DNA from 3 places in the Streptomyces liangshanensis genome. Region 3 is predicted to be linked to each of the others. Evidence: riboswitches for the same ligand, from Rfam matches in the RefSeq annotation. Region 3 holds a riboswitch; each other region holds the start of a gene.
The links. A riboswitch is a leader RNA that binds a small molecule or an ion and turns the genes downstream of it on or off. The one in region 3 is predicted to bind cyclic di-AMP.
Positions count from the first base shown of each region.

Region 1: another riboswitch for cyclic di-AMP. It lies ahead of HA039_RS04250 (M23 family metallopeptidase); the one in region 3 lies ahead of HA039_RS29995 (C40 family peptidase).
Region 2: another riboswitch for cyclic di-AMP. It lies ahead of HA039_RS18275 (M23 family metallopeptidase); the one in region 3 lies ahead of HA039_RS29995 (C40 family peptidase).

Region 1 covers NZ_CP050177.1:964,100-974,480, reverse strand. Annotated here, with positions in the region: gene shc (squalene--hopene cyclase) at 1-1,715, shown strand, start outside; gene HA039_RS04285 (phosphorylase family protein) at 1,715-2,347, shown strand; gene hpnH (adenosyl-hopene transferase HpnH) at 2,353-3,372, shown strand; gene HA039_RS04275 (1-deoxy-D-xylulose-5-phosphate synthase N-terminal domain-containing protein) at 3,502-4,215, shown strand; gene HA039_RS04270 (aspartate aminotransferase family protein) at 4,212-5,597, shown strand; gene HA039_RS04265 (helix-turn-helix domain-containing protein) at 5,685-6,302, shown strand; gene HA039_RS04260 (DUF6126 family protein) at 6,328-6,465, shown strand; gene HA039_RS04255 (tyrosine-protein phosphatase) at 6,462-7,274, opposite strand; cyclic di-AMP (ydaO/yuaA leader) riboswitch at 7,649-7,812, shown strand; gene HA039_RS04250 (M23 family metallopeptidase) at 7,815-8,723, shown strand; gene HA039_RS04245 (SGNH/GDSL hydrolase family protein) at 8,882-9,715, shown strand; gene HA039_RS04240 (STM4011 family radical SAM protein) at 9,670-10,381, opposite strand, start outside.
Region 2 covers NZ_CP050177.1:4,225,482-4,235,862, forward strand. Annotated here, with positions in the region: gene HA039_RS18255 (HAD family hydrolase) at 1-525, opposite strand, end outside; gene HA039_RS18260 (hypothetical protein) at 612-812, shown strand; tRNA gene HA039_RS18265 (tRNA-Met) at 918-991, shown strand; gene HA039_RS18270 (PP2C family protein-serine/threonine phosphatase) at 1,410-2,564, shown strand; cyclic di-AMP (ydaO/yuaA leader) riboswitch at 2,903-3,056, shown strand; gene HA039_RS18275 (M23 family metallopeptidase) at 3,068-4,126, shown strand; gene HA039_RS18280 (aldo/keto reductase) at 4,189-5,133, shown strand; gene HA039_RS18285 (PrsW family intramembrane metalloprotease) at 5,304-6,605, opposite strand; gene trmB (tRNA (guanosine(46)-N7)-methyltransferase TrmB) at 6,680-7,444, opposite strand; gene lhgO (L-2-hydroxyglutarate oxidase) at 8,285-9,502, opposite strand; gene HA039_RS18300 (NsdA family TPR-like regulatory protein) at 9,656-10,381, opposite strand, start outside.
Region 3 covers NZ_CP050177.1:6,889,293-6,899,673, forward strand. Annotated here, with positions in the region: gene car (carboxylic acid reductase) at 1-2,814, shown strand, start outside; gene bioD (dethiobiotin synthase) at 2,911-3,675, opposite strand; gene HA039_RS29975 (adenosylmethionine--8-amino-7-oxononanoate transaminase) at 3,677-4,981, opposite strand; gene bioB (biotin synthase BioB) at 4,974-6,149, opposite strand; gene HA039_RS29985 (8-amino-7-oxononanoate synthase) at 6,396-7,598, shown strand; gene HA039_RS29990 (ATP-binding protein) at 7,805-8,236, shown strand; gene HA039_RS29995 (C40 family peptidase) at 8,394-8,867, opposite strand; cyclic di-AMP (ydaO/yuaA leader) riboswitch at 8,871-9,053, opposite strand; gene HA039_RS30000 (hypothetical protein) at 9,365-9,673, opposite strand; gene HA039_RS30005 (ATP-dependent Clp protease proteolytic subunit) at 9,681-10,328, opposite strand.

The DNA of each region.
Region 1 (10,381 bases), 5.9 Mb from region 3:
AGCAGCGCGCCGACGGCACGTGGGCCACCTTCTACGGGGGCCCGGGCGAACTCTCCGCCACCATCGAGGCGTACGTGGCCCTGCGGCTCGCCGGGGACAGCCCGGACGACCCGCACATGAAACGCGCCGCCACCTGGGTACGGGAGCAGGGCGGCATCGCCGCCGCCCGCGTCTTCACCCGGATCTGGCTGGCCCTCTTCGGCTGGTGGAAGTGGGACGACCTCCCCGAGCTGCCACCCGAACTGATCTTCTTCCCCAAGTGGTTCCCCCTCAACATCTACGACTTCGGCTGTTGGGCCCGGCAGACGATCGTGCCGCTCACCATCGTCTCGGCGAAGCGGCCCGTGCGGCCCGCCCCCTTCGCCCTGGACGAGCTGCACACCGACGCCGACGCCCCCAACCCGGTCAAGCCGCTGGCGCCGGTGGCCAGTTGGGACGGCATGTTCCAGCGTCTCGACAAGGTCCTGCACGCCTACCACAAGGTGGCGCCGCGCCGGGTGCGCCGCATCGCGATGAACGCGGCCGCCCGCTGGATCATCGAGCGGCAGGAGAACGACGGTGCCTGGGGCGGGATCCAGCCGCCCGCCGTCTACTCGGTGATCGCCCTGCACCTCCTCGGCTACGACCTGGACCACCCGATCATGCGGGCGGGCCTCGAATCGCTCGACCGGTTCGCCGTGTGGCGCGAGGACGGCGCCCGGATGATCGAGGCCTGCCAGTCCCCGGTGTGGGACACCTGCCTGGCCACCATCGCCCTCGCCGACGCGGGCCTGAGCCCGGACCACCCGGCGCTGGTGAAGGCGGCCGACTGGATGATCGCCGAGGAGATCTCCCGGCCGGGGGACTGGGCCGTACGCAGACCCGAACTGGCCCCCGGCGGCTGGGCCTTCGAGTTCCACAACGACAACTACCCGGACATCGACGACACCGCCGAGGTGATCCTCGCGCTGCGCCGGGTCAGGCACCCGGTCCCGGCGCGGCTCGACGCCGCCGTCGAGCGCGGTGCCCGGTGGACGCTCGGCATGCAGTCCAGGAACGGGGCGTGGGCGGCGTTCGACGCCGACAACACCAGCCCGTTCCCGAACCGGATGCCGTTCTGCGACTTCGGTGAGGTCATCGACCCGCCGTCCGCCGACGTCACCGCGCACGTCGTGGAGATGCTGGCGTACGAGGGCATGGCCCAACACCCGGACACCCGCCGGGGCATCGAGTGGCTCCTCGCGGAACAGGAGGCCTCCGGCGCCTGGTTCGGCCGCTGGGGCGTCAACTACGTGTACGGCACCGGCTCGGTGGTCCCCGCGCTGACCGCCGCCGGGCTGCCGGTCACCCACCCCGCGATCCGCCGGGCCGTCCGGTGGCTCGAATCCGTGCAGAACGACGACGGCGGCTGGGGCGAGGACCTGCGCTCGTACCGTGAGGAGAAGTGGATCGGGCACGGGGCCTCCACCGCCTCCCAGACCGCGTGGGCGCTGCTGGCGCTGCTCGCGGCCGGCGGCCGGGAGAGCCGGTCCGTCGAGCGGGGCGTCGCCTGGCTCGCCGAGACCCAGCGCGAGGACGGTTCGTGGGACGAGCCGTACTTCACCGGCACCGGCTTCCCGTGGGACTTCTCCATCAACTACCACCTGTACCGGCAGGTCTTCCCGCTCACGGCTCTCGGCCGGTACGTCAACGGAGAGCCCCTGGCCAGCGGCGCGATCAGCCGCAAGGGGAGCTGATGGAACGCTCCTCCGGGCTGCTGATCGCCTGCGCCCTGGGCATCGAGCGGCTCGCCCTGCGCAGCGGCGGACGCGCCGACGCGCCCGGTCCGGTGACCGTCCTGCGGACGGGCATGGGGCCCAAGAACGCCGAGCACGCGGTGGCCCGCGCGCTCGGCGAGGCCCGGCACAGGGACGCGGCCGTCATCGCGTCCGGCTTCTGTGCCGGCCTCGCCCCGGGGATGAACCCCGGGGACCTGATCGTCGCCGACGAGACCCGGGGAGCCGGTGGCTCCACGCCCTGCACGGCCACCGAGCTGCTCGTCGAGGCGCTGACCCGCGCAGTACCGGGACACGCGGTCCACACCGGACCGCTGACCGGCTCCGATCACGTGGTGCGCGGCGAGGAACGTGTCGCGCTGCGCACCACCGGGGCGGTCGCGGTGGACATGGAGTCCGCCACGACACTCCGTACCGCTCTGCGTGCCGGACCCCGTCCGGTTGCGGCCGTCCGGGTGGTCGTGGACGCCCCGGAGCACGAGCTCGTCCGTATCGGCACGGTGCGCGGTGGAATATCAGCTTTCCGCGTTCTTCGTGCCGTCCTTCCAGCTTTTTACGAATGGCACCGTTCTTTGCTGCTCCCCAGGAGGTGAGCTAGATGGCCATGCCGCTTCGCCAGACCATCAGGGTCGGGACTTATCTGGCCGAACAGAAGCTCAGGAAGCGGGAGAAGTTCCCGCTGATCGTCGAGCTCGAACCCTTGTTCGCCTGCAACCTGGCCTGTGAGGGCTGCGGCAAGATCCAGCACCCGGCCGGCGTGCTCAAGCAGCGGATGCCCGTTGCCCAGGCGGTCGGCGCGGTGCTGGAGTCAGGGGCGCCGATGGTGTCCATCGCCGGCGGCGAGCCGCTGATGCACCCACAGATCGACGAGATCGTCCGGCAGCTGGTCGCCAAGAAGAAGTACGTCTTCCTGTGCACCAACGCGATGCTGATGCGCAAGAAGCTCGACAAGTTCACTCCCTCGCCCTACTTCGCGTTCGCGGTGCACATCGACGGGCTGCGGGAGCGGCACGACGAGTCCGTCGCGAAGGAGGGGGTGTTCGACGAGGCGGTGGAGGCCATCAAGGCGGCCAAGGCCGCCGGTTTCCGGGTGACCACCAACTCGACCTTCTTCAACACCGACACCCCGCAGACCATCATCGAGGTGCTCAACTACCTCAACGACGACCTGAAGGTCGACGAGATGATGATCTCGCCCGCGTACGCCTACGAGAAGGCCCCCGACCAGGAACACTTCCTGGGTGTCGAACAGACCCGGGAGCTGTTCAAGAAGGCGTTCTCCGGCGGCAACCGCAAGCGGTGGCGTCTCAACCACTCGCCGCTGTTCCTGGACTTCCTCGAAGGCAAGGCCGACTTCCCCTGCACGGCCTGGGCCATCCCGAACTACTCGCTCTTCGGCTGGCAGCGCCCCTGCTACCTGATGAGCGACGGGTACGTCCCGACGTACCGGCAGCTCATCGAGGAGACCGACTGGGACAAGTACGGGCGCGGCAAGGACCCCCGGTGCGCCAACTGCATGGCGCACTGCGGCTACGAGCCGACGGCCGTCCTCGCCACCATGGGATCCCTCAAGGAGTCCCTGCGGGCGGTCCGCGAGACGGTCGGCGGAACACGCTGACCCAGGCGGGAGCACACTGACGGAACGCTCCGCCCACCGCCGCCGGCCCGTCCGGCGGCGGTGGGCCGGGGCGCCCTCGCCGGGGTGAGGGTGTGGTGGGCCGAGAAGCAGGGGAGAGGGGGCTCGATCGTGTCGATCTTGGAGGGAATCCGGGGGCCGCACGACGCCGGCCACCAGAGCTACGTGCACAAGCTCCTGACGGGCCGTCAGGACTTCTCCAAGCTGCGCGGCAAGGGCGGGCTGTCCGGCTACCCCTCCCGCGCGGAGTCCGACCACGACGTCATCGAGAACTCGCACGCGTTCACCGTGCTGGGCTGGGCGGACGGACTCGCCAAGGCCAACGAGGTGCGGGGGAAGGACGACCACGTCGTCGCCGTCATCGGCGACGGGGCGCTCACCGGTGGCGTGGCCTGGGAGGCGCTGAACAACATCGCCGCCCCGCGCGACGCCGGCCAACTGCGGGCCCAGCTGCGCCAGGCCGTCGCCGTGGACGACGCGCCGACCGTCGTCCGCTTTCCCAAGGAGTCCGCCGGCGAGCCGGTGCCCGCGGTGGCGCGCGTCGGCGGCATGGACGTCCTGCGCCACGCGGACGACGCCGACGTGCTGCTCGTCTCCCTCGGGGCCCTCGCGCCGGTGTACCTCGCGGAACGCGGCATCCCCAGCACCGTCGTCGACGCCCGCTGGGTGAAGCCCGTCGACGTACCGCTGCGGACGTTCGGCATCCCGGAACAGTTCCTCTCCCACGCCAAGCGCAGTGAGGTGCCGGCCGACATCGGCCTCACACCGGTGGAGATCGCAGGACGGATCAGCGCCGTCCTGGCACACAAGGAGACCAACGCATGACCAAGGGCTTCGACCTGACACGGCTGCTCGCGGAGCGCGGCGCCGAGCGGTACGACCTGCACACGAAGCACCTCAACCACCAACTCCCGCGCATGCTCCACACCATCGGCTTCGACCGGGTCTACGAACGCGCCGAGGGCGCCTACTTCTGGGACGCGGACGGCAACGACTACCTGGACATGCTCGCCGGATTCGGGGTGATGGGGCTCGGACGCCACCACCCCGTCGTACGGAAGGCGCTCCACGACGTCCTCGACGCCTCGCTCGCCGACCTCACCCGCTTCGACTGCCAGCCGCTGCCCGGGCTGCTCGCCGAGAAGCTGCTCGCCCACAGCCCGCACCTGGACCGGGTGTTCTTCGGTAACAGCGGTACGGAAGCGGTCGAGACCGCGCTCAAGTTCGCGCGGTACGCCACCGGGCGCCCCAGGATCCTGTACTGCTCCCACGCCTTCCACGGGCTCACCACCGGCTCGCTGTCCGTCAACGGCGAGGACGGCTTCCGGGACGGCTTCGCGCCGCTGCTGCCCGACACGGCGATCGAGATGGGCGACCTCGACGCGCTGGAGCGCGAGCTGAAGCGCGGCGACGTGGCCGGGTTCGTCGTCGAACCCATCCAGGGCAAGGGCGTGTACGCGGCCCCGCCCGGCTTCCTCCGGGGCGCGCAGGAGCTGCTGCGCCGGTACAAGAGCCTGCTCATCGTGGACGAGGTGCAGACCGGCCTCGGCAGGACCGGCGACTTCTACGCGTACCAGCACGAGGACGGCGTCGAGCCCGACCTCATCTGTGTGGCCAAGGCGCTGTCCGGCGGGTACGTGCCCGTCGGCGCGACCCTCGGCCGGGACTGGATCTTCAAGAAGGTCTACTCGTCCATGGACCGGGTCCTCGTCCACTCGGCGAGCTTCGGCTCCAACGCGCAGGCCATGGCGGCGGGCCTGGCGGTCCTGTCGGTGATCGAGGACGAGCAGATCGTGGCCAACGCCCGGGCCACCGGCGACCTCCTCAGGACGCGGCTGTCCGCGCTCGTGGACCGCTACGAACTGCTCCACGACGTGCGCGGGCGCGGGCTGATGATCGGGATCGAGTTCGGCCGGCCCAGCTCGATCAAGCTGCGGGGACGCTGGACGATGCTCCAGGCCGCCCGCAAGGGTCTCTTCGCCCAGATGGTGGTCGTCCCGCTGCTCCAGAAGCACCGGATCCTCACGCAGGTCTCCGGCGACCACCTCGAAGTGATCAAGCTGATCCCGCCGCTGACCATCGGTGAACCGGAGGTCGAGCGCTTCGTGGATGCCTTCACCGCCGTCATGGACGACGCGCACGGGGGCGGCGGGCTCATGTGGGACTTCGGCAGGACGCTGGTGAAGCAGGCCGTCGCGAACCGGTAGGGGCCCGGACTCCGGCTGCTGCCTGGATGCTTTTGCCTCGGAGGCAAAAAAGTTGCCTCCGGGGCACGTTCCTGGCGCAATGGAGGCATGAACACGCCTGAGGGCGCGGCTCCCGGCCGGTCCGACGCGCCGCCGACCATCCTGCCGGAAGTGCTCCCCGATGTCGCCCCCCGCCTGCGCGAGCTGCGGCGCGACCGCCGCCTCACGCTGGAGACCGTCGCCGCGCGGGCGGGTCTGTCACCCGCCCACCTCTCCCGGCTGGAGACCGGCCGGCGCCAGCCCTCGCTGCCGATGCTGCTGGCCCTCGCCCGCATCTACGGTACGACGGTCTCCGACCTGCTCGGCGAGGCGCCCGCCGAACGCGATCCCGTCGTCCGCGCCGGACGCCAGGAACCGGTCGAGGCCGACGGCTGGACGTACCACCGCGCGGGCGGCTCGGGCCGGGCCATGCAGCCGCTGCGGGTCGTGGTGCCGTACGGCGCGCAGGGCGACCTCGTGCGCGTGCACCCCGGGGAGGAGTGGCTGTACGTCCTCGGCGGGCGGCTGCGGCTCGGCCTCGGGGACGCGGTGCACGTCCTCGGCCCCGGGGACAGCGCGCACTTCGACTCGCTCACCCCGCACCGCCTCGCCGCCGCCGACCCCGGCGGGACCGAGCTGCTGTTCGTCCACACCCTGCTCCAGAGCCCCACCGCCGATCTCCACTGACGGCCTTCGAGAAAGGTTCGACACCATGCCGGAGAACAATGTGCCGCAGAACAAGAGGAACTGGACGCTGCCCCGAGGGCTGGTCATCCGCCTCTTCGCCTACCTGATCGCCGGACACCTCTTCGCCGGCTTCCTCTACCTGCTGTTCAGCGTCGGGTCCTAGGACGCGTCGAGCAGGCCCTCGCGCAGCCGCTCCCGCGTCTCCGGGGCGAGTCCGAGGCCCTCGGACAGGTAGCGGTCGGTGGAGCCCCAGGTGGTCGTGATCGTGTCGAAGGCCGCCTCCAGGTACGCGGCGCGCGCGTCGAAGAGCGGGCCGAGCAGCTCCATCACCTCCGCGGACATCCCGGCGGGTGAGGTGTCACTGCGGCGGACCTTGTAACGGCGGCTCGGCTCGTTCGACTTGAGGTAGTCCTCCTCGATCGCGTCGCGCTCCACACCGACCGCGAGCAGCGACACCGCGACCGACAGGCCCGCGCGGTCCTTGCCCGCCGCGCAGTGCATCAGCGCGGGCACGTTGTTGTCGGCGAGCGCGTGCAGGACCCTGCTGTGCTCGGCCGTACGCTCCCGGATGATCGTGCGGTACGAATCGACCATCCGGGCCGCCGCCTTCCCGTCGGCGAGGAGCGACCGCAGCTGGCCGAGGTCGCCGTCCCGCACCATCCGCCAGAACTCGGCGCCGTCCGCCGGGTCGGTCAGCGGGATGTTCACGTTCCGTACCCCGGGCAGCTCGACGTCCTCCCCGTCGAGACGCACATCGGCCGCGTTGCGGAAGTCGAAGACGGTGTGCAGACCCAGCGACGTGAGGAAGGCGGCGTCGGCCGGGGTGGCCCCCGCGAGGTGCCCGCTGCGGTAGAGCCGCCCGTACCGCACCTTCCTGCCGTCCGTGGTCGGCAGCCCGCCCACGTCGCGGAAGTTGCGTACGCCGGTCAGCTCCGGCTCGACCGGCGGCACGTGCGGCAGATTCTGGGTCACGGGCTGCTCCTCCGTGTCTGCCGTCGGCGCGGCTCGCCGACGATGTCGACTGCGACCTTACGACATGGCCGCCCGGGCAATTGATCGCATCTGTCCGTATTGAGGGATTGCAACCAACCTGCCCCGGTCAAGGGGGAGATGGGCTCCTATCCGTGAGCAGGATCATATCCGTGACGGTGCGTGGCGGTCAGCGGAAACGGAATTACGACGTCAGAAGGAAAGCGAAGATCGCATATCCACGCAGGGTGACCGGAAAGGCCGGAAGATATCGGAGCGTGCACGGGAGAGGGGAGCCGGCGGCTTGTACCGGCCGTCCGCGGCGGCTTACGTTCACCCTCAATCCGAGCGGAACGCCTAATCCTGCCGCCGCCCGGAATTCGCACCCACCCACCATCCACGCGTGGCAGGAGCGGGGGACCCAGGTAGTACGCCGTTCCGTTTCCGCGGACGGCTAGGGGTGAAGTCGCGGAGCAACCGCGACCGGGCATCTCCAGCCCGAACCCGACAGCTCACCTCGTAGGCGCCGGAGAGGAATTCACCATGCCCGCGAAGGGTAAGCACCGCCGTCCCAAGAAGAACCCGATCACCCGAGGATTTGTCCTGGCCGGGACGGGCGGAGCCGCGGTCGTGCTTCCGCTCGTCGGCGCCACCGGGGCCAACGCCGCACCGGCCGCCGCCGGATCCGTCACCGCGTCCGCCGCCCAGGCCGCCCCCGTGTCCCTCGTCCGGGCCGCCGGGACCTCCGGCGCCTCCGGGACCGCCGCGACCTACTCCGTCGTCCCCGGCGACTCCCTGGCGAAGATCTCCAGGAAGAAAAAGATCGCGGGAGGCTGGAAGAAGCTCTACGCGGACAACAAGCGCGCCGTCGGCTCCGACCCGTCGCTGATCCACCCCGGCCTCAAGCTGACCCTCCGCACCCAGGCCCGCGCGGACGACCGCGCCGAGGCCCCCACCACGGCCTCCCGCTCCGCCGAGCGCACCGCGCCCAAGAAGGAGGCCGCGCCCGCGGCGAAGGCCGCCCCGGTCGCCGAGAAGGCGTCCTCCGCCTTCACGCTGCCGGTCGACGGCATCGCCATCGGCACGCCGTACCACGCCTCGGGCAGCAACTGGTCCAGCGGCTACCACACCGGTGTGGACTTCCTGGCGCCCTCGGGCACCGTGGTGAAGGCCGTCGGCGCGGGCACCGTCGTGACCGCCGGTGACGGCGGCTCGTACGGCAACCAGGTGGTCGTCCGGCACGCGGACGGCATGTACTCGCAGTACGCCCACCTGTCCTCGATCGCCGTCTCCGCCGGACAGACCGTCAGCGAGGGCCAGCAGCTGGGGCTCTCCGGCGCCACCGGCAACGTGACCGGCCCGCACCTGCACTTCGAGATCCGCACCGGTCCCGACTACGGCTCGGACGTCGACCCGCTGGCCTTCCTGCGGGACCAGGGCGTCACCGTCTGATCCCCTCCGGGTTCCTTCCGCCCCGCTCCGGTGATTCCCTTTCACCGGAGCGGGGCTATTCCCGTTTGGGCCAAACTTGACCGATGGGGTATCTCACCCCGCGTCAACCACTTCTTACGGTCGCGTAGGTCACATCCCCGGGTGAATCATGTCCTCCTGTGGGAGACGATTCGAGAACAAGAAGACGTGGCACATTCGGGTCGTACGCAGCGCTCGGTGACAGTTTCACGGAGGGCGTGGGGGATCCGGGACCGGACGGGACCTATGTGGGCTGGGCGGACCGGCTGGCCGTTCTGCTCGCCGACCAACTCCCCGCCGCGGGCGGGCCGGAAAAGGACGCGGACACCGTCCACGGCGATTTCAGGTACGCGAATCTCGCGATACGGGGCCGGCTGCTCGACCACATCGTCGCGGAACAGATTCCGCGGGCCCGTGAACTCGCCCCGGACCTGGTGACCTTCTGCGCGGGCGGCAACGACATCATCCGGCCGGGCTCCGACCCCGACGACGTGGCCGAGCGCTTCGAGCGGGCCGTCGCCGACCTGACCGGCGCGGTCGGCACGGTCATGGTGACCACCGGCTTCGACACCCGGAACGTACCGGTGCTGCGGCATCTGCGCGGCAAGATCGCCACCTACACCGCGCACGTCAGGTCCATCGCCGACCGGTACGACTGCCCCGTCCTCGACCTGTGGTCGCTCAGGTCCGTCCAGGACCGGCGGGCCTGGGACAGCGACCGCCTCCACCTCTCGCCCGAGGGCCACACCCGGGTCGCGCTGCGCGCCGGGCAGGTGCTCGGCCTGGACGTGCCCGCCGACCCGGACCAGCCGTGGCCGCCGCAGCCGCCGCGTGGCACGTTCGAGGTGCGGCGCGACGACATCCACTGGGCCAGGGAGCACCTCGTGCCGTGGATCGGGCGGCGGCTGCGCGGCGAGTCGTCCGGTGATCATGTGGCGGCCAAGCGTCCGGACCTGCTGCCGCTCAAGTGCTGAACGGCCGGGATCCGCTCCAGGACGCCGCCCGCGAACACGTCGTACAACGGCAGCGTCTCCAGGTGCACATAGCCGATGTGGCAGTCGCACACGGCGAGCGGACAGCCCCGGGGGCCGAGGGCCGCGCGGTACGAACCGTCGTACAGGTTGCCCAGTTCGGCGCGGACGAAGTGGCAGCGCCGTACCGTACCGTCGCCGTCCACGGAGATCACCGACTCGCCCGTGCGGCACGGCAGTCCGGCCGAGCGGTGCGGATGGCGGCTGTACGGGAACAGCGCGTCCAGCTCCGTCCAGCGGGCGGCCTCGTCGTCGCCGTACGTGTGCCCCTCGGCCGCGTTGATCCAGAGGTAGACGTGCTCCGGCAGCTCCGCCCGGAGCCGGCGCGCGTGCTCCAGGTGCTCGGGCAGGCCGACGACACCGACGCTGAACCGCACGCCGAGGGCCGCCAGGTCGTGGCACTTGGCGAGGAACCGGTCGTAGGGCGTCTGTCCCGGGTGGTACGTGCACCACAGGGCCAGCTTCCCCGGATCGGCGTCCGCGAGCCAGTCGGTGCGGCAGCTCAGGTTCGTCTGGACGGCCACCCGGCGGATGTGCGGCAGGTGCGACAGCTCGGTGAGCGTGCGCCGGTACCAGGACCGGACCAGGCTCTCGCCCCACGGGGTGAAA
Region 2 (10,381 bases), 2.7 Mb from region 3:
GGCCGTGCGCAGGCCCGCCGCGCGGGCCGGGAACAGGTCGTACGCGGGATGGTCGCCCACGTACAGCGTCCGCTCGGCCGGGGCCTCGGCCACCTCCACGACACGCGCGAAGAACTCCTCGGTCGGCTTGGCCGCGTCCCAGTCGCCCGAGCCGGTGACGAGGTCGGTCGGGAGGTCCAGGCGGCGCAGCAGTTCCAGGGCGCGGGCGGTCTGGTTCCCGGCGAGGACGACCCGGACGCCGAGCGCCCGCAGGCCGGCGAGGGCGGGCCGTACGTCCGGGTAGAGGTCCGACTCGTCGAGGTGTTCGCCGCGGCCCGCGGTCTCCCTGGCGCGGTACGCCTCGCCGATGTCCATGCCGGGTTTGATCAGCCGCAGGGCGTCTTCGGCGTCGCTGTTCTGCGCGGTCATGACACCCACCAGGGCGGAGATCGTGTGTCGGGGGACGCCCAGCCAGTCGGCCCAGGAGGCCCACTGCCGGTCGTCGCGTACGAGGGTCTCGCCGACGTCGAACACGATGGTTTCAATCACCGGTAGGAGACTAGAGGGTGTCGGAAGGCGCTCGGGGGGACACGCTCTGCCGATTGTCAGTGGCCCCCCGTAGCCTTACCTCCATGTCGGCTTCATCGTTCGCCTCGTCCGCATCCTCCGATGCCAGCACTCCCGTGCGTTCCGCCGCTGTGGTCAACGTCGAGATCCGCGCCCTCTGGACGCGGGCCGGTGGCGCGTTGTCGGCCGCCGAGCAGGAGCGCTACCAGCGGCTTCTCGTGGAGTGGGCCGCCGCGGTGCGGGCCGATGTGGTCGAGGCGGCGTAGGGCCGGAGGGGCCCGTGCGGGCGGTTCGTGGGACGCGGTGCGGTGGGCGGGGAGCCGTAAATGGGAATGATCTTGGTCCGGATGGCGTAGAGTCAGGTTTACCGACGCGGGGTGGAGCAGCTCGGTAGCTCGCTGGGCTCATAACCCAGAGGTCGTAGGTTCAAATCCTGCCCCCGCTACTCAGAAGGATGGAAGGCCCGGATCCCCAGTGGATCCGGGCCTTCGTCGTACCCGCACCTCCGCGTACCGTGAAGGGGCAGTGGTGGAGCGATCGGTTCCGTAGCCCACTCGGTCGATGGCGACTCGCCGCCCGGCGCGGTGGCGACCAGCCTGGGGTGAGCGCGGTACCGACCGCAGCCGAAGCTGGACCGGGCAGGAGACCACAAGGTGGGGAAGCTGAGGAAGCCGGGGCCGAGAAGGCCGGGGAAGGGCAGCGACGGCGCGGCCCCGGGGCCCGGCCCCGCCCGCGCGGGCGGAGCCGGCTCCGGTACGCCCCGGCCCCCCGGCCCCGCCACCGGCTTCGGCACCCGCTTCGAAGGCGGGTTCGACCCCTCGGGCGGGACCGGCAGCACTCCGGTCGCGGCCGCCGGCGGCCGGATCCCGGACGGCGGCTTCGTCGACCGGGGCGTGACCGCCGAGCCCGGCCGTATCGGACGCAGGATCGTCCGCTACCTGCCCGCGTTCGTGATCGTCGTCGGCGTGATCTTCGACTCCACGACCCCCACCCGCTTCACCGCCTCCCCCTTCTTCTGCTCCGCGGCCCTGGTCGCCGCGCCGTTCTTCACGCCGCTGGGCACCCTGCTCACCGGCGTCGCCGCGCTCTGCACCGATCTGGTGCTGCGCCTCGTCGACGGCACGGTCGGGACCGCCGACGCCATCACCGAGCTGCTGACCGTGCTCACCGTCTCCGTCCTCGCGCTCGGCATCAACCGGGTCGTGCGCCTGAGCGGCGAGCGCCTCGCGTCCGCCCGCATCATCGCCGAGACGGCCCAGCGCGCCGTGCTGCCCAGACCCGCCGACCGGATCGGCGGGCTGCACATCGCCGCGCGGTACGAGGCGGCGCAGGAGGGCGCGTTCATCGGCGGGGACCTGTTCGCCGTGCAGGACACGCCGCACGGGGTGCGCCTGGTGGTCGGGGACGTACGGGGGAAGGGCCTGGAGGCCGTCGAGACGGTGGCGGTGGTCATCGGGGCGTTCCGGGAGGCCGCCGAGCAGGAAGGCACGCTGGAGGGCGTCGCGCAGCGCTTGGAGCGCGCGCTGACGCGGGAGGGGACGCGCCGGGACGGCGTCGACGTCTTCGAGGGCTTCACCACCGCCGTACTGGCCGAGATCCCGAACGGTGAGGCGGTGGTACGGCTGGTCAACCGCGGCCACCCCGAGCCGCTGCTGACCCACGGGGACGGCGCGGTGGCGATGCTGGCGCCCGGTGACCACGCCCTGCCGCTGGGGATGAGCGAGCTGGGGGCGTGGCCGGACCGCGCGGACGAGGAGCCGTTCCCGCCGGGGGCGACGCTGCTCTTCTACACGGACGGGCTGTCCGAGGCGCGCAACGCGAAGGGCGTCTTCTACGACGCGCGTGAGCGGCTGTCCGGCCGGATCTTCCCGGGGCCCGACGAGATGCTCGACGCGCTCATCGGGGACGTACGCGTGCACACGGGTGGCGGGAACACGGACGACATGGCGCTGCTGGCGGTCAGCCGGCCCGCCCAGGGGCAGCCGGAACGGCGCAGGACGATGCCGGTCGTGCCCTGACGGGGCCGGCGGGGTCCGGAAAGGGGTTGCGGAAGGGGGTCGCGGGGGCCGGGGCCACCGGTGGGGGCGCCGCCGTTCCGTACCGCCCACCCCGCGTCCCGCACGCTCCGTGATCGGGGCATACCGCTCCGCACAACGCCTGACAACCCATCAGAAACCTCTGGCCACCCGAGTACCCTCCCGGGACGATCAACTCGCCCGCTTGCGCCTCGATCTGTCCCGGTACGTCCGTTGCGGATTCGTTAACGATCATCCGGAACAGCTTGGAATAAAGCCCATGTCTCTATTAACGTTCGATAACGCAGCGCGGTCGTCCCAGCCGTCGTCAGGACGGCGCCGTGCCGCACGCGCCGAATCCCGCAAGGGAACCGGGGAACCACCAATTGGGGTGAATCGGGAGCTTCTTGCTGCCTTGTGCCGCGAGAGCACCCGTAGGAGACCTTCCTGCTCCGAACCCGTCAGCTAACCCGGTAGGCGAGAAGGAAGGAAAGGAGCGCGCCCCAGTGGCGTCCAACAAGCCTGCCCTCGATGCCCCCTTCGAAACGGAAACCTTCGAACCGCCGACCTTCGGCGGCGAAGCGGACCGCACCTGGGGGGAGTGGAACCCCACCGAGGAGTCCGTCCTTCCTCCCGTACGAGGCAGGCACCGCGTCGCCAAGCAGCGCGGACTGGCCCGCAGTTCCACGGTCCTCGGCGTCGGCGTCCTCGCCGCCGTCGGCGCGGGTGGCATCGCCACCGCCCAGGACAAGCCCGCCGTCTCCATATCCCTGCCCGATGCCATCACGGACAACCTTCCGGCCGCCAAGTCGCTGCCGGGCGTCGGATCCCTGGGTACGGAAGAGGCCAAGCCGAGCGCGCTCGCCACGGACCCGCTGACCACCGCGGGCATGACCACCGCCGACTTCCAGCAGGGCGCCACCGACGCCGGCGAGGCGCTGCGGGCCCGGATCCTCCAGCAGGCCGAGGCGCAGCAGGCCGAGGCCGACGCCACGACGAAGCTCGCCGCGCAGACGGCGGCGGCCGAGAAGGCCGCCGCTGACGCGAAGAAGCAGCAGTCCGAGGCCGAGAAGAAGATCCAGGAAGCGAAGGAGAAGGCGGAGGCCGAGGCCAAGGCCAAGGCGGCCGCCAAGGCCGAGAAGGAGCGCCTGGCCAAGCTGGCCCAGAGCTACACCCTTCCCGTCGTCTCGTACACGATCACCTCCACCTTCGGCCAGGCCGGCTCCATGTGGTCCTCCGGCTACCACACCGGGCTCGACTTCGCGGCCCCCACCGGTACGCCGATCAAGGCCGTCCACAGCGGCACGGTCAAGTCGGCCGGCTGGTCCGGCTCGTACGGCTACCGCACGGTGCTGGAGCTGGACGACGGTACGGAGCTGTGGTTCTGCCACCAGTCCTCGATGACGGTCACCGCCGGCCAGAAGGTCGCCACCGGCGAGGTCATCGGCCGCGTCGGCGCGACCGGCAACGTGACGGGACCGCACCTGCACCTGGAGGTCCACACCCCGGGCGGCACGGGCATCGACCCGATGGCCTGGCTCCAGGGCAAGGGCCTCAACCCGTAACCGACCGCTGTGTGCCGGGGGCGGCGGAATAGTCCCCGGCCACCGCGTCGTTGGGGGAGTTCATGACAGATCTCCGTGCCCTGGGCTCCTCCGACCTCCGGGTCTTCCCCCTCTCCCTCGGCGGCAACGTCTTCGGCTGGACCTCCGACGAGGCCCAGTCCTTCGCCGTCCTCGACGCGTACGCCGCCGTGGGCGGCAACTTCGTGGACACCGCCGACACGTACTCCTCCTGGGCACCCGGCCACCAGGGCGGCGAGTCGGAGACCGTCCTCGGCGACTGGATCGCCGCGCGCGGCAACCGCTCCGAGGTCGTCGTGGCGACCAAGGTCGGCTCGCACCCGCGGTTCAAGGGCCTGCGGGCGGCCACCATCAAGGGCGCGGCCGAGGAATCGCTGCGCCGGCTGCGTACGGACTACATCGACCTCTACTACACGCACTTCGACGACCCCGAGGTGCCGGTCGAGGAGATCATCACCGCGCTGGACCAGTTGGTGAGGGACGGCAAGGTACGGGCGATAGCCGCCTCCAACCTCAGCGTCGAGCGGCTCACCGCGTCGCTGGACTTCTCCGAGCGTGAGGGCCTGGCCCGGTACGAGGTCCTCCAGCCGCGCTACAACCTGGTCTCCCGCGACACCTACGAGGGCCCGCTCCAGGACCTCGTGGCCGGGCGCGGGCTGTCCACCGTGCCGTACTCCTCGCTCGCGGCGGGCTTCCTCACCGGCAAGTACCGTCCCGGGACCACGGTCGACAGCCCCCGGGCGGCCGGGGCGGGCAAGCACCTGGAGACCGAGCGCGGCCGCGCCGTGCTCGCGTCGCTGGACCGGGTCGCCGGGGCGCGTGGTGTCGAGGCCGGCACCGTGGCGCTGGCGTGGCTCGCGGCCCAGCCCACCGTGGTGGCGCCGCTGGCGTCCGCGCGGACCGTCGAGCAGCTGCCGGTGCTGCTTGCGGCGACCGGACTGGAGCTGACGGCGGAGGAGCTGGCCGACCTGGCGGCGGCTTCCGCCTGAGGGCGGTCGGGCGGGTTTCCGCTGAGCCCCGCGTCCCCGTACCCCCGCTGATGCCGGTCGGGCGGGTCTCCGTCCCCCCGCCGAGCCCTTCCGGCGCGTTTCCGTCCCCCCGCCGAGCCCTTCGGGCGCGTCCCCGTACCCCCGCGGGTCCCGAAGGGGTACGGGGACGGTCAGTCGCGGTACGGGTTGTAGCCCTCGTAGTCGGCGTACGGCGGCGGCACCCGTACCCGGCCCGTGGCCCGCGCCGCGTACGTGAGCGCGGGCCCCGCGATCGTCCTGCGCTGCCACAGGTGGTGCAGCAGCTCCCGCTCCCGCTCGGCGAAGTCCGGCGCGCCCGGCTCCCGTTGCGCCCGGTGGCGGAGGAAGGCGAGGGACGTCGCGAACGCCTCGTACTCCCCGACGGTCCTCGCCGCCCGCGCCCCGTACGTACGGCCCGCGAAGTCCCGTGCCATCGTGCGCGCCCGCATCGAGGAGAGCGCGTGCGGCGCGGCGGGGACGAGCCAGCCGGCGGCGGAGTACGCGGGCAACTCGGCGGAGATCGTGCGCAGTTCGCGCTGCCTGCTCCAGATCGCCAGCCAGGTGACGAGCCCGAGCACGGGGACCATGAACGCGCCGTAGACCAGGTAGAAGCCGTACGGGCCGAAGAGGGACGCGGAGCCGTTCCACAGTGCGTGCATGCCCATCGCCAGGACCAGGCCCAGCAGCGGCAACACCGCTCTGCGCAGCCTGCGGTGGCGGGCCGTGGCCGCCGCCAGCCCGAAGCCGATGCCCGTCAGCACGGTGAAGAGCGGGTGCGCGAACGGCGACAGCACGATCCGTACGACGAAGGTGGCGACGGTCATGGAGGTCAGGCCGGAGTCGCCGGTGTACTGGTCCTCGCCGAAGGCGTTGCCGAGGTAGAGGATGTTCTCGGTGAACGCGAAGCCGGTCGCGGAGAAGCCCGCGACGACCACCCCGTCCACCAGCCCGGTGAACTCCCGCCTGCGGAACAGGAAGATGAGCAGGATCGCGCAGGCCTTCGCGCTCTCCTCGACGACCGGCGCTATCACCGTGGCGCCCAGCGACTCCGCGCCCCGGGGGTCGGCGGTCGCGGCGGCGATCCAGTGGATGGCCAGGGAGTTGGCGAGGATCGCCACCAGGGCGGCGGCGCAGGCGCCCCAGGCGAACGCGAACAACAGGTTGCGCCACGGGCCCGGTTCGACCCGGTCCAGCCAGCGGAAGACCGTCATGAGCAGCGGTACGGGCAGGACGGCGAGGCCGAGGCCGACGAGGAAGCCCTCGGTGCCGGTCTGGTCCCGGACGAGCAGGAGGATCACCAGGCCGCACAGGGCGAGCGCGGTGATCACGGCGGTCGCCCGGACGGCCCGGTGGGCCCAGAACGTACGGCGGCGCCAGAACACGCGGCGCGGCAGGGCGGGGTGGGGGTCGGGGTCGGAGCCGGGCGCGGGGTACGGCGGGGGCGGTGCGGACACCCGTCGACCCTAACCAGCGGCACGGGCGCCCGGCGACGGCGCCTGACCGGCCACCGCGGGTCAGGCGGCCGGGGTCAGGCGGCTGGCGTCGGGGTGCTCGCCGGGAGGTGGGCCGCCCGGCGGAACAGCACGTCGTGCACCGTGTGGCCCTTGTCGAGCCCCTGGCCCTCGAACCGGGTCAGCGGCCGCTGGGCGGGGCGGGGCGCGTACCCGCCGTCCTCCTGGGTGTTCTCGTAGGCCGGGTGGGCCGTGAGGAGCTCCAGCATCTGTTCCGCGTACGGCTCCCAGTCGGTCGCGCAGTGCAGTACGGCCCCGGGCCGCAGCCGCCGCGCGGCGAGGTCGAGGAACTCCGGCTGGATCAGGCGCCGCTTGTGGTGCCGGGTCTTGGGCCAGGGGTCGGGGAAGTAGACGCGCAGCCCGTCGAGGGACGCGGCCGGCAGCATCTCCCTGAGCAGGATGATCGCGTCGCCGTTGGCCACCCGGATGTTGGACAGCCCGTTCCGCTCCGCGAGACGGATCAGGTTGCCCTGCCCGGGGGTGTGCACGTCGACGGCGAGGATCCCGGTGCCGGGGTCGGCGGCGGCCATCTGCGCGGTGGCCTCGCCCATCCCGAAGCCGATCTCCAGGACGACGGGCAGCCCGCCGAACAGCGCGGCCGGGTCGACGGATCGCTGCCCGTCGACGTCCAGCCCCCAGGCGGCCCACTTGCGGCGCAGCGCGTCGGCCTGGCCGGCCGTGACCCGGCTGCGGCGCGGCTGGAAGCTGCGGATACGCCGCTCGAAGTGCGACCCGGCGGGGTCGGCGGCGGGGCCGGTGCCGTTGGGGAACATCCGGCTCATGACCGTGCCGTGATGCGCGGCCAGCCGCTTGGCGCTGTTGTCCTGGGACCGGGCGACTGGGGCGCCACCGCTCTCGGGCCCGCCGCTCCCGGCGCTGACGCCCCGGGCCGCCTCGGCGGGGGTCCCGGTACCCCGCTCGGCGGGCGTCCCGCCGGGGGTCCTGGCACGCGTCTCGGCGGGGACCTCGGCATGGGTGTCGGCGGGCGTCCCGGCACGGTGCTCGGCGGAGATCTCGGTACGGGGCGCCGCGGACGTCCGGGCGGGGGCCTCGGCACCGGTCTTGGCGGACGCCTCGGCAGGGATCTCGGCGGGGGTCTCGGCGATCTGGGTCATCTCGGTCTTCTCGGGCTCGGCCACAATGCCCCCGATTCTACGGAGTCCCCGCGCGCCCCCGCCCGGCCCCGGCGACCGCGGCCCCGCCCGGGCGCGCCCCCGCCTGGCTCGGCTCAGTGACCGCGCCCCCGGCCTGGCCCCGCGACTGCGAGCCCGCTGGCCCGCCCCCGCCTCCCGGCCCCGTGACCGTGCCTTCCGACCCCGCCCGGCCGACCCCCGCTCCCGCTCCCGCGCCCCGCTCCCGCTCCCGCGCCCCGCTCCCGCTCCCGCCCGGCCCCGCCTGGCCGGCCCCGCCTCCCGGCCCGCCTCCCGGCCCCGCGACGGCGCCCCCCGGCCTGGCCCCGTCGACCGCGAGCCCGCCTCCCGCCCCGCGCCCGCGCCATCCGGCCCGGCCGACAGCCGCCGCCCGGCCCGCCCCGCGACCGAGGCCCCGGCCCCCCGGACCCGCGCCCGCGACCGAGGCCCGCTCCCGCGACCGCCCGCCCCCGCGCCGCGCGGCCGTGGCCCTCACCCCTCCGCCAGCACCCCCAGCACCCGTGCCGCCACCTCGCGGCCGATCGGTAGTGACGCCGTTGCCGCCGGGGACGGGGCGTTCAGTACGTGGACCGTGCGGGCGCCGCGGCGGATCAGGAAGTCGTCGGCGAGCGTGCCGTCCCGCAGCACCGCCTGCGCCCGCACCCCGGCCGCCGCCGGGCGCAGGTCCGCGTCCGTCACCGCGGGGAGCAGCCGCCGTACCGCCGTCGCGAACGCGCGCTTCGACAGCGAGCGGTGCAGCTCGCCCGCCCCGTACCGCCAGTGCCTGCGGGCGATCCGCCAGGACCCGGGCCAGCCGAGCGTGCCGGCCACCTCCCCGGGCCGTACGTCCGACCACCGGTACCCCTCGCGGGCCAGCGCCGGCACCGCGTTCGGCCCCACGTGCACCCCGCCGTCGACCGACCGCGTCAGGTGCACCCCCAGGAACGGGAACGCCGGGTCCGGCACCGGATAGACCAGCCCCCGCACCAGCTCGGGCCGCGCCAGCTCGAAGTACTCACCCCGGAACGGCACGATCCGCATCCCCGGGTCGTCGCCCGCCAGCCGCGCCACCCGGTCGCACTGGAGCCCCGCGCAGTTCACCAGCGCCCGCGCCCGCACGACCTCCCCCGCGCCCGTACGGACCGCGACCCCCCACGCGCGGCGGTCGACGACCGTCACCTCCGCGCCGTACCGCACCTCCGCGCCCGCCGCCCGCACCGACTCCGCGAGCTGCCCCGCGACCGCCGTGAAGTCGCACACCCCCGTCGTACCGACATGGATCGCGGCCAGGCCCCGCACCTGCGGCTCGTACTCCATGATCTGCGCCGGGCCCAGCTCCCGCACCGGGATCCCGTTCTCCCGGCCCCGCTGCACCAGCGCGTGCAGCCGCGGCAGCTCGTCGCGCCGCGTCGCCACGATCAGCTTGCCGGTGACCTCGTGCGCGATGCCGTACTCCGCGCAGAACTTGACCATCTCGGCCGCGCCGCGCACCGCGTACCGCGCCTTGAGGGACCCCGGGCGGTAGTAGACCCCGCTGTGGATCACCCCGCTGTTGTGGCCCGTCTGGTGTCGCGCGGGCCCCGCCTCCTTCTCCAGCACCACCACGCGCGTGCCCGGAGCGGCGCGCGTGATCGCGTACGCCGTCGACAGGCCGACGATCCCGCCGCCGATCACCAGCACGTCGCAGTCGAAACCCGCACGTCCGTCCATCGTGTGCCACCTCCCACCCCGATAGTGCACTGGCCCGCTGACAACGCCGCCAAACCACGTGCGGACGGTGTTGTCGGCGGGCCGGCCGGGATCGTCGGCGGCGGACACGGGGAACGTGCGGCGGGGACGTGCGGCCGGGGCGTACGGGAGGCGCTACGCCGGGGCGACCAGCAGCGGCCTCGCACGCTCCCTCAGCTCGACGACGCGCGGCTCGTCCCCGTACGGCTCCAGGCGGTGCAGCAGATCGCGTACGTACTCCGTGGTCCGCGCCGACGAGATGCGCCCCGCCACCTCCACCGCCCGGGTGCCCGCCGCGCACGCCGCGTCGAGGTTGCCCGACTCCAGCTCCGCGACCGCGCTCACCACCAGGCGTAAGCCGTGAGAGCGTACGAACTCCTCCGTCGGCCGCGACAGCGCCTGCTCCGTGAAACGCCGCACCTGGCGCGGCGCCTTGAGGTCGCGGTAGCACTCGGCGGCGTCGGCCGCGAACCGGTCGTACGAGTAGAAGCCCAGCCACGCCGGGTCCGCGTCGCCGTCCCGCGACCGCTCCAGCCACCCCTCCGCCGCCTTCAGCGCCGCCCCGGCCGCGACCGCGTCGCCCGCCTTCGCGTGCGCCCGCGCCTCCACCAGCCGGAAGAAGCTCATCGTCCGGGCCGTGGCCAGCCCCCGGTTGCGCTCCAGCGCCGCCTGCGCCAGGTCCACGCCCTCGTCGGCGAAGCCCCGGTAGGTCGCCTGGAGCGACATCGACGCCAGTACGTACCCGCCCAGCGGCACGTCGGCCGCCGCGCGCGCCAGCCGCAGCGCCTGGATGTAGTACCGCTGCGCCGCTTCCTGTTGGCCCGTGTCGAAGGCCATCCAGCCGGCCAGCCTGGTCAGTTC
Region 3 (10,381 bases):
TACGCCTCCGCCGAGGGCGACGACCCGCTGTCCATGCTCATCTACACGTCCGGAAGCACCGGGACGCCCAAGGGGGCCATGTACACCGAACGACTGGCGGGAGCCATGTGGGGCGGTGTCTGGTCCAAACTCTTCTCCGACGCGCACGCGATCAATATCAATTACATGCCGATGAGCCATGTCGCCGGGCATTCCTCACTGAAGAACACCCTGGCGCGCGGCGGAATCAGTTACTTCACGGCCAGCAGCGACCTGTCCACCTTCTTCGAGGACATCGCACTGGTACGGCCCAACGAACTCTCGCTCGTCCCCCGCGTCTGCGAAATGCTCTTCCAGAGATTCCGGAGCGAGGTCGACCGGCGGACCCCGGACGACACCGACCGGGAAAAGGTCGAGACAGAGGTCAAGGCGGAGATGCGCGAGCATCTCATCGGTGGCCGCCTCACCTGGGCCAGCTGCGGATCCGCCCCCTTGTCCGCCGACCTGAAGGCCTTCGTCGAATCCCTCCTGGATCTCCCCCTGCACATCATCTACGGCTCCACGGAGGCCGCCGCCGTCTCGGTCGACGGCGAGCTGCTGCGCCCCCCGGTGACCGACTACAAGCTCCTCGACGTGCCCGAGCTGGGCTACTACCGGACCGACACGCCGCACCCGCGGGGCGAGTTGCTGCTGAAGACCGAGGGCCTGATACCCGGGTACTACAAACAGCCCGAGCTGACGGCGGAGATCCTGGACGAGGACGGCTTCTACCGGACCGGTGACATCGTCGCCGAGACCGGCCCCGACCGGCACGTCGTCGTGGACCGTCGCAAGAACGTACTGAAGCTCTCCCAGGGCGAGTTCGTGGCGACCTCCCGGCTGGAGGCCGTCTTCGCCACCAGCCCCCTGGTCCGGCAGATCTTCGTGCACGGCAACAGCGAACGGTCCTACCTCCTCGCCGTGGTCGTCCCCACCCCCGACACCCTCGAACGGTTCGGCGACGACAGGGACACCCTCAAGCAGCACCTCGGCGAGTCGTTCCAGCGCGTCGCGAAGGACGCGGAGCTGAACTCGTACGAGATCCCCCGGGACTTCCTCATCGAGACCGAGCCCTTCAGCCAGGCGAACGGCCTGCTCTCCGACCACCGGAAACTGCTGTGGCCCCCGCTGCTCGACCGGTACCGGAAACCCCTGGAGGAGCTGTACGCCGACATCGCCGCGCGCGAGACCGAGGAACTGCGCGCGCTGCGCCGTACCGGCACGGACGAGTCCGTGCTGGAGACCGTCCAGCGCGCCGTCCGGGCCCTGTTCACCGGCTCCATGGCCGAGGTGAGCCCCACCGCGTACTTCCGGGACCTCGGTGGCGACTCGCTCTCCGCGGTGTCCTTCTCCGCCCTGCTCCACGACATCTTCGGGATCAAGGTGCCCGTGGACGTCGTCATCAGCCCGGCGAACGACCTGCGCCAACTCGCCGCGTACATCGAGGCGAAGCGCGCGAGCGGGCCGGCGCGCGTCTCCTTCGCGTCGGTGCACGGCGAGGCCGGTACCGAGGTCCACGCCAAGGACCTCACCCTGGACCGGTTCATCGACGCGGAGATCCTCACCGGCGCCACGGCGCTGCCCCGTCCGTCCGGGGCACCCCGGACCGTGCTGCTGACGGGGGCCAGCGGCTACCTCGGCCGCTTCCTCTGCCTGGAATGGCTGGAGCGGCTGGCGCCGACGGGCGGCAGACTGGTCTGCGTCGTGCGCGGCAGGGACGCCGCCGCGGCCAGGAAGCGGCTCGACGAGGCCTTCGACAGCGGGGACGCCGACCTGGTCACCACCTACCGGGGCCTGGCCGACGGGCATCTGGAGGTCGTGGCGGGCGACATCGCGGAACCGCGCCTCGGCCTGGACGAGGAGACCTGGGGGCGCCTGTCCGGCGACGTGGACCTGATCGTCCACGCCGGCGCCCTGGTGAACCACGTCCTCCCGTACAACCACCTGTTCGAGGCCAACGTCGTGGGGACGGCGGAGCTCGTCCGCCTGGCGCTCACGAACCGGATCAAGCCGTTCACGTACATCTCCAGCGTCGCCGTCGCCACCTCCCGCCCCGGACTGCCCGCGCTGGACGAGGACGCGGACGTCCGGGCCGCCCTTCCGGTCCAGCCCATCGACGAGGGGTACGCCGGCGGTTACGCGACGAGCAAGTGGGCCGGTGAGGTCCTGCTGCGCGAGGCGCACGACCTGTGCGGTCTCCCCGTCACCACGTTCCGGTCGAACATGATCCTCGCGCACAGCCGGTACGGCGGGCAGCTGAACGTGCCCGACATGTTCACCCGCCTGCTGTTCAGCGTCGTCGCCACCGGCGTCGCCCCGCGATCCTTCTACCGCGGCGACGCCGGGGAGAGCCGCCCGCGGGCCCACTACGACGGTCTGCCGGTGGACTTCACCGCCGCCGCCGTGGTGGCGCTGGGCGGGCGCACCACGGAGGGGTACGAGACGTTCAGCCTCGTCAATCCCCACGACGACGGCGTGTCGCTCGACGTCTTCGTCGACTGGCTCGAAGAAGCGGGCGACCGGATCGAGCGGGTGGACGACTACGCGGACTGGTTCGCCCGGTTCGGGACGGCCGTGCGCGCCCTGCCCGAGAAACAGCGGCAGTACTCGGCGCTGCCGCTCCTCCACGGATTCGAGCACCCCGAGGAGCCCGTGCCCGGGTCCGTGATTCCCTCCACCCGGTTCCGGGCCGCCGTCCGGGCCGCCGGGATCGGTCCCGCCGAGGACATACCGCACCTCTCGCGGACCCTCATCAGGAAGTACGCCGCTGATCTCAAGCGGCTCGGGTCCGCCTAGCCACCGAGCCGCACGCCGGGGGAACAGCCCCGCGGCGTGCGCCGGCGTCGCCCGCCCCGGAAGCCCCCGCCGGGGCCGGCGACGCCGGCATGGTCCTCACCGTACGGAGGGGCCCGTGCCGCGCGGGAGTCCGGCGCCGAACCGCGCGCCGAACGCCGCCGCGTCCCACCGCCCGTCCAGCTCGGGCGCCAGCCAACCGGGCGCCCGCGCCCCGAAGTCCGCGGGATCCAGGGCGCCCGCCCCGGCCGGTACGGCGCCGAGCAGCGGCGCCCCCGCCGACTCCGGGAGGTCCGCCAGGTTGCAGCGCGCCGCGAGGTCCGGGCCGTCGGGCCAGCTGCCGATCACCACCCCGAGCGGGTCGACGCCCCGGACGCGCAGCGCCTCCGTCGTCAGCGCGGTGACGTTCAGCGTGCCGAGGCCCGCCGCGGCCACCACGAGCACCGGCGCGCCGAGCAACCGGGCCACGTCCGCGAGCGTGCCGCCCGCCGCGTCGAACCGCACCAGCAGGCCGCCCGCCCCCTCGACCAGCACCAGGTCGTGTTCGACGGCGAGCTTCAGCGCCGCGTCGGCGACCTCGTCGGGAGACACCGGGGCCAGGCCCGACCGCCGCGCGGCGGTGGCGGGCGCCAACGGCTCCGGGAACCGGGCGAGTTCCACCACGGTCACCGACCCGCCGCCGGGCCCTCCCGCGAGCCGCGCCACCTCCGCCGCGTCCCCCGGCTCGTCCGGGGCCACGCCCGTCTGGGCCGGCTTCAGCACCGCGACCGTCCGGCCGCGCGCGAGGGCCGCCGCCGCCACGGCCGCCGTGACGACCGTCTTGCCGACCTCCGTGCCCGTTCCCGTCACGACCAGCACCGGCATGTCAGCCCTCCTCCGCCGCCGCGACCACCGCGCGGCAGATCCTCGAGATGTCCTCGTCGCCCGTCACGTACGGCGGCATCGTGTAGACGAGGTCGCGGAACGGCCGCAGCCACACGCCCTCCCGCACCGCCGCGCGGGTCGCCGCCGCCATGTCCACCTCGTGGTCCAGCTGCACCACCCCGATGGCGCCCAGCACCCGCACGTCCAGGACGCCCGGCAGCCCCGCCGCCTTCGCGAGGCCCTCGCGCAGCCCCGCCCCGATCCGCCCGACCTCCGCCCGCCAGTCCTGGCCGAGGAGCAGGTCGATCGAGGCGAGCGCGACGGACGCGGCCAGCGGGTTGCCCATGAAGGTCGGCCCGTGGGCCAGTACGGGCACGTCGCCGAGCGCGATGCCCTCGGCCACCCGCGTCGTGCACAGCGTCGCCGCCATCGTGAGATAGCCGCCGGTCAGCGCCTTGCCGACGCACATCACGTCGGGCGAGATCCCGCCCTGCTCCGCGGCGAACAGCGTGCCCGTGCGCCCGAAACCGGTCGCGATCTCGTCCAGGATCAGCAGCACGTCGTGCGCGTCGCACGCCTCCCGCAGCACCCGCAGGTACGCGGGGGAGTGGAAGCGCATCCCGCCCGCGCCCTGCACCACCGGCTCCACGATCACCGCCGCCAGCTCGTCGGCGTGCCGGCCGATCAGCTCCCGCAGACCGCGCGCGTACGTCTCGTCGTACGCGACCGGCGGCGCGTCCGCGAAGATCTGGCGCGGCAGCACCCCCGACCACAGCTCGTGCATCCCGCCGTCGGGATCGCACACCGACATCGGCTGCCAGGTGTCCCCGTGGTAGCCGCCCCGCCAGGTCAGCAACCGCTGCTTGCCGGGCCGGCCCACCGACCGCCAGTACTGGAGGCACATCTTCAGCGCCACCTCGACCGACACCGAACCGGAGTCGGCGAGGAAGACGTGCCGCAGCGGCTCCGGCGTGATCTCGACCAGTTTGGCCGCGAGCCGTACGGCGGGTTCGTGGGTGAGACCGCCGAACATCACATGGCTCATCCGGTCCAGCTGCGCGTGGGCCGCGTCGTTGAGGACGGGGTGGTTGTACCCATGGATCGCCGACCACCAGGACGACATCCCGTCGACCAACTCAAGCTGCCCGTGGGCGGGTTCGGCCAGCCGGAGCCGTACCCCCGACGCAGACTCCACGACCAGCGGTTCCGTACGGCCCGGCATGGGGCCGTACGGATGCCAGACATGGGCGCGGTCCAGGTCGAGCAGGTCCCGGGGGGTGAGCGGGGGCAGCGCGGTCTCAGGCATTCGGGGCGATGTCCGTACCCGCGCCCCGGCGCCGCACGGCCACCAGATCCGTCCGCACCGCGTCGGCGGGAGCCACGTCGGCCCGCGCCGTCGGGACCGCGCCAGCGCAGGCGCCCGCGCCCTCGCCGCCGTCCGCCCCGCCGCACGGCGCGCAGGCCGCGCCGCTCCGGTGCTCCGGCAGCGTCGTGGTGCCCGCGCCCTCCACCTCGAACCCGGCGTCGGCGATCATGTCCAGGTCCGCCTTGCCCTCCTGGCCCTCACTCGTGAGGTAGTCGCCGAGGAAGATCGAGTTGACCAGGTGCAGCGCGAGCGGCTGCATCGTGCGCAGATGCACCTCACGCCCGCCGGCCAGCCGTACCTCCACGTCCGGGCAGACGAACCGGGTCATGGCGAGGATCCGCAGGCAGCGCTGCGGGGTGAGGTTCCACTCCTTCGCCAACGGCGTTCCCTCGAAGGGGATCAGGAAGTTCACCGGCACCGAGTCCGGGTCGAGCGCGCGCAGCGAGAAGACGACGTCGACCAGGTCCTCGTCGCTCTCGCCCATGCCCGCGATCAGCCCGGAGCAGGCCGAGAGGCCCGCCGCGTGGGCCCTGTTCACCGTGTCCACGCGGTCCGCGTAGGTGTGCGTCGTGGTGATGTCCCCGTACGTGCCCTCGGACGTGTTGAGGTTGTGGTTGTACGCGTCGGCCCCCGCCGCCCGCAGCCGCTCGGCCTGGCCGTCCGAGAGGAGCCCGAGGCACGCGCACACCTCGACGCCCTCGTTCTGTTCCTTGATCGCCTTGATGGTGCCCGAGACCCGCTCGACGTCGCGGTCCGTCGGCCCCCGGCCGCTCGCCACCAGACAGACCCGCTTCGCCCCGCCGGCCACGCCCGCGGCCGCCGCCTTCGACGCCTCGTCGGGCTTGAGCCAGGTGTACTTGAGGATCTCCGCCGTCGACCCGAGCCGCTGCGAGCAGTACGAGCAGTCCTCGGGGCAGAGCCCGGACTTGAGGTTGACCAGATAGTTCAGCTTCACCCGCCGCCCGAACCACTGGCGGCGCACCTTCCCCGCCGCGGCCACCACGTCGAGCAGCTCGTCGTCGGAGGTCGCCAGTACGGCGAGGGCCTCTTCGCGGGTCGGCAGCTCACGCCGCAGGCCCTTCTCCACCAGCGTCTTCAGCAGATCCATGGCGTTGATCCTCGCTCACCGCGAGGCTCCGATGCCAGGGAGGAACCCGACAACACCACCGGATCGAAGTGTGTGTATGGCCACATCCTGACCCGATCCGGTGCCGGTTAGGGTCTGTGCGCAGCCTACAAAAGGACCCTTCCCGTGCAGCAGGACCGCCAGGACCCGCAGGATCTCCAGGACCCGCGTCAGGACCACGAGCACGCGCGGGAGGACCGCCAGGACCCGCGCTCCCGTCCCGGACGGCTGCCCGCACCGGACGACTCTGCCCGCCCGGCGGCCGGTCATGCCTCCGGGGCGCCCGCGGATCCGTTCGGCTGGACCGGCGCCGAGGCCCGCCGCCGCGAGCGCGCGGGTCTGGTCCGTACGCTCCGCCCCCGCGCGGCCGACTCGCCCCTGGTCGACCTCGCGAGCAACGACTACCTCGGCCTCGCCCGCCACCCCGCGGTCACCGCCGCCGCGGCGGACGCGGCGCTGCGCTGGGGCGCCGGCGCCACCGGGTCCCGCCTGGTCACGGGCAGCACCACGCTCCACGCCGAACTGGAAGCCGAACTGGCCGGGTTCTGCGGCTTCGAGGCCGCGCTCGTCCTGTCGTCCGGCTACGCGGCCAACCTCGCCGCCCTCACCGCGCTGACCGCCCCCGGCTCGCTGATCGTGTCCGACGCGGGCAACCACGCCTCGATCATCGACGGTTGCCGCCTCGCGCGCGCCGAGACGCTCGTCGTCCCGCACGCCGACCCCGCGGCCGTACGCGAGACGCTCGACGCGCACCCGGGACGCCGGGCCCTCGTCGTCACCGACGGGGTGTTCTCGGTGGACGGCGACGCCGCGCCGCTGGACGAGCTGGCCGAGGTCTGCCGTACCCGGGGCGCGGCCCTGGTCGTCGACGACGCGCACGGCCTCGGCGTGCTCGGCGACGGCGGGCGCGGGGCGCCGGCCGCCGCGGGGATCGCGGGAGCCGGCGGCGTCGTGGCCACGGTCACCCTCTCCAAGTCGCTGGGCAGCCAGGGCGGCGCCGTCCTCGGGCCGGCCCGGGTCATCGAGCACCTGGTCAACGCCGCGCGCACGTTCATCTTCGACACCGGACTCGCGCCGGCCGCCGTCGGCGGGGCGCGCGAGAGCCTGCGGCTGCTGCGCCGCGAGCCCGGGCGGGCGGCGCGGGCCCGGGAGGTCGCGCTGACGCTGTACGAGCGGCTCACCGGGGCCGGGTTGAGCGCCGTGCGCCCGGACGCCGCCGTGGTGTCGGTCCGGGCGGCCTCGGCGGAGGCCGCCGTCCGCTGGGCGGCCGACTGCCGCGCGGCGGGCCTGGCCGTGGGATGCTTTCGTCCGCCGTCCGTGACCGACGGTGTCTCGCGCATCAGGCTCACCGCCCGCGCCGACCTGACGGACCGTCAGCTCGACGCGGCGGTGGGAACGATCATCGCCACCGCGGCCCCGGTGGGCCGATAGCACCGGAACCCCGGACAAGAGCCCTCAAATACGTTCTGACGTAGCAGAGTTCACCGCTTCGAGCGACAGAATTCCACATATCTCGGTGGATCAGCCCCCTGAACGGCACGATAAGTGGCACTCTGGCGCGAAGCACAGTCCGAGCCGCCGGCGCAGCATCAGTTCTGTGCCGAAGTCCGGCCCGGCGGGAAAGGGACAGCGTCGCCATGGCAGACCATCAGGAAGCATCCGTCACCCTGCCGAGTGATGCGGCCTCGGTCCCCGCGGCCCGAAGATTCGTCGCGGACCTTCTCACGGAATGGGGGCTGCCCGGCGAGGCCGATCTGGCGGACACGGTCCGGCTGATCGTCTCGGAGCTCGCGACCAACGCCGTCCAGCACACCTTCGGCCGGTCCCCGACGTTCACCGTGGACGTACGGCTGGAGCGCGACGAGCGGTTGCGGGTCGGCGTCACCGACAGCCACCCGAGGTGGCCGCGGCGGCTGCCCGCCGCGGTGCAGCAGGACAACGGCCGCGGCATGGTCATCATCCGCTCACTGACCGCCGAGTGCGGCGGACGGGTGAGCGTGACCCCCACGGAGGAAGGCGGGAAGACGGTCTGGATCGCGCTGCCCTGGACGGTGCCGGTGCAGAGCTGAGCACACCGTCCCGACAGCTCTCACGACTCCCAGAACTCCGACGGCTCCGGCAACTCCGGTAACCCCGAAGACTCCGAGACATCAGACGGCTCCGAGGGCCCTGTCCCCGCCCCCGCACCGTCCCGGGACCGCGCTCCGTCCGCCCGCCCGGGCCCCGTCAGCCGACCCGGCCGTACCAGACGCTCCTGGACCAGATGCGCTCCAGCCGCACCACGTCCCCGCTCTTCGGCGAGTGCCAGATCTTGCCGCCGCCCGCGTAGATCCCGACGTGGTAGACGCTGCTCCCCGAGTGGAAGAACACCAGATCCCCCTTCTTCCGGCCGGCCGCCGAGATGTGGCGCGTCTTGTTGTACTGCTGCTGGGCGGTACGAGGCAGCTTCTTGCCCGCCTTCTTGTACGAATAGACCGTCAGCCCCGAGCAGTCGAAGCGGCGTGGCCCCGACGCCCCGTACTTGTACGGCGATCCCTTCTTGGAAGCGGCCACCTGGAGCGCCGTCGCCGCGTGCGGCACGGCCTGGGCCTCGGACGCGGCGCCCGGGACCAGCAGCGAACCGCCGACCGCGGCGAGCGTGAGGGCCGAGACGGCCCCCGCCCGGGAGAACACGGACGGGACATGTGTCTGCGCAGTCATGCGCAACCCTTCGTCAGCCGCCTGTGAAGGATGACCTGTCGGGTTCGGGCTGGCGAAGTTGCCCGGCCGCGTCAGCGGCTTCACCCCGAGGGACGACCCTGTGCGGGCCGGCCCGTACTGCTCGGGTCCTCCACTCCTGCCGATCCACTCGTGTCGACCAGGCATCCGGATCGGCGGCAGGACTCGGCGTCCGCCCGGACCGCCCCGCCGCGGTTGGCGGGGGCTTGTCGTCCCAGGGATCTTGACGCGGATCGGAGAGATTTCCGAGGCGAAACGACGATATGTGAATCTCATCACGTCTGACCCATACGGGTGCACGCGAGGGTTTTGGTCCGGACGACGGGGGCCCGACGAGGGTCGCACCTGCGACGGAGTGTCACCTCTCGTTGCGCGTATGGTCACTTTGCGCAACTCACGTCCCCGGTGGTGTCCAGTCGGCTCCTACGCCGAACGGGGGAGGCGTTTCCGTAGGCGCACGCCCGTACGGGAACGCTCCGTCAAGCCGGTTCCCCGGGCGGCATGGTGACGCGTCCCGCGCGGCGCTCCCCGTCGAGCACCCGCAACGCCCGCGCCAGGGTCGCGGCGTGCACCTCCGTCTCGCCCCTGGCGTGCATCTTCGTCAGGGCGTCCCGCAGCTCCACGGCGCGCGCGGGGAGCGCCTGGGCGGCGCGCAACGCGCTGTACGTGTCGTTCTCGCGCGCCGGGTTGATCCGCCCGAGCAGATCCACCACGGACAGGAAGGCGTCGACGAACTCGCCTTCGGCGCGGGTCAGTGCGGGCAGGGGCGGCAGTTCGGGCGGCAGCACGCGCGGGTCACCGCCGGCCCGCCGGGCCGACGAGGCCGGCCGAGGTCTTGCGCGTCCCCACCACGTGGTCGACCAGGCCGTACGCCCGCGCGCCGGCGGCGTCGAAGATCGTGTCCCGCTCCAGGTCGTCCCGTACCCGCTCGGCGCTCTGCCCGGTGTGCTCCGCCAGCAGCGACCCGAGCAGGTCGCGCGTCCGCAGCAGTTCCCCGGCCTGGATCATCAGGTCGGACGGCTGGCCCCGGACGGGTTCGTCGACGCTCGGCTGCTGGAGGACGACCCGCGCGCCCGGCAGTGCCATCCGCTTGCCGGGCGTGCCGGCCGCGAGCAGGACGGCCGCCGTGGAGGCCGCCTGGCCCAGGCACGTCGTCTGCACGTCGCACATGACCGTCCGCATCGTGTCGTAGATGGCGGTCATGGCGCTGACCGAGCCGCCGGGGGAGTTGAGGTAGAGGCAGATGTCCTGGTCGGGCGCCGCGTACTCGAGGTGGAGGAACTGCGCGATGACGTCGTTGACCGCTGTGTCGTCGATGGGGGTGCCGAGGAAGATGATCCGCTCCTCGAAGAGCTTGGAGTACGGGTCGAGCGTGCGGGTCCCGTGGTACGTCCGCTCGTTGAACTCCGGCAGGACGTAGCGGGCGGCATGGCCGTGGCTCACGGGGATCCCCTTCTGTAAAAAATGTACAGGACGTACGTCCCGTACCCTGGGGA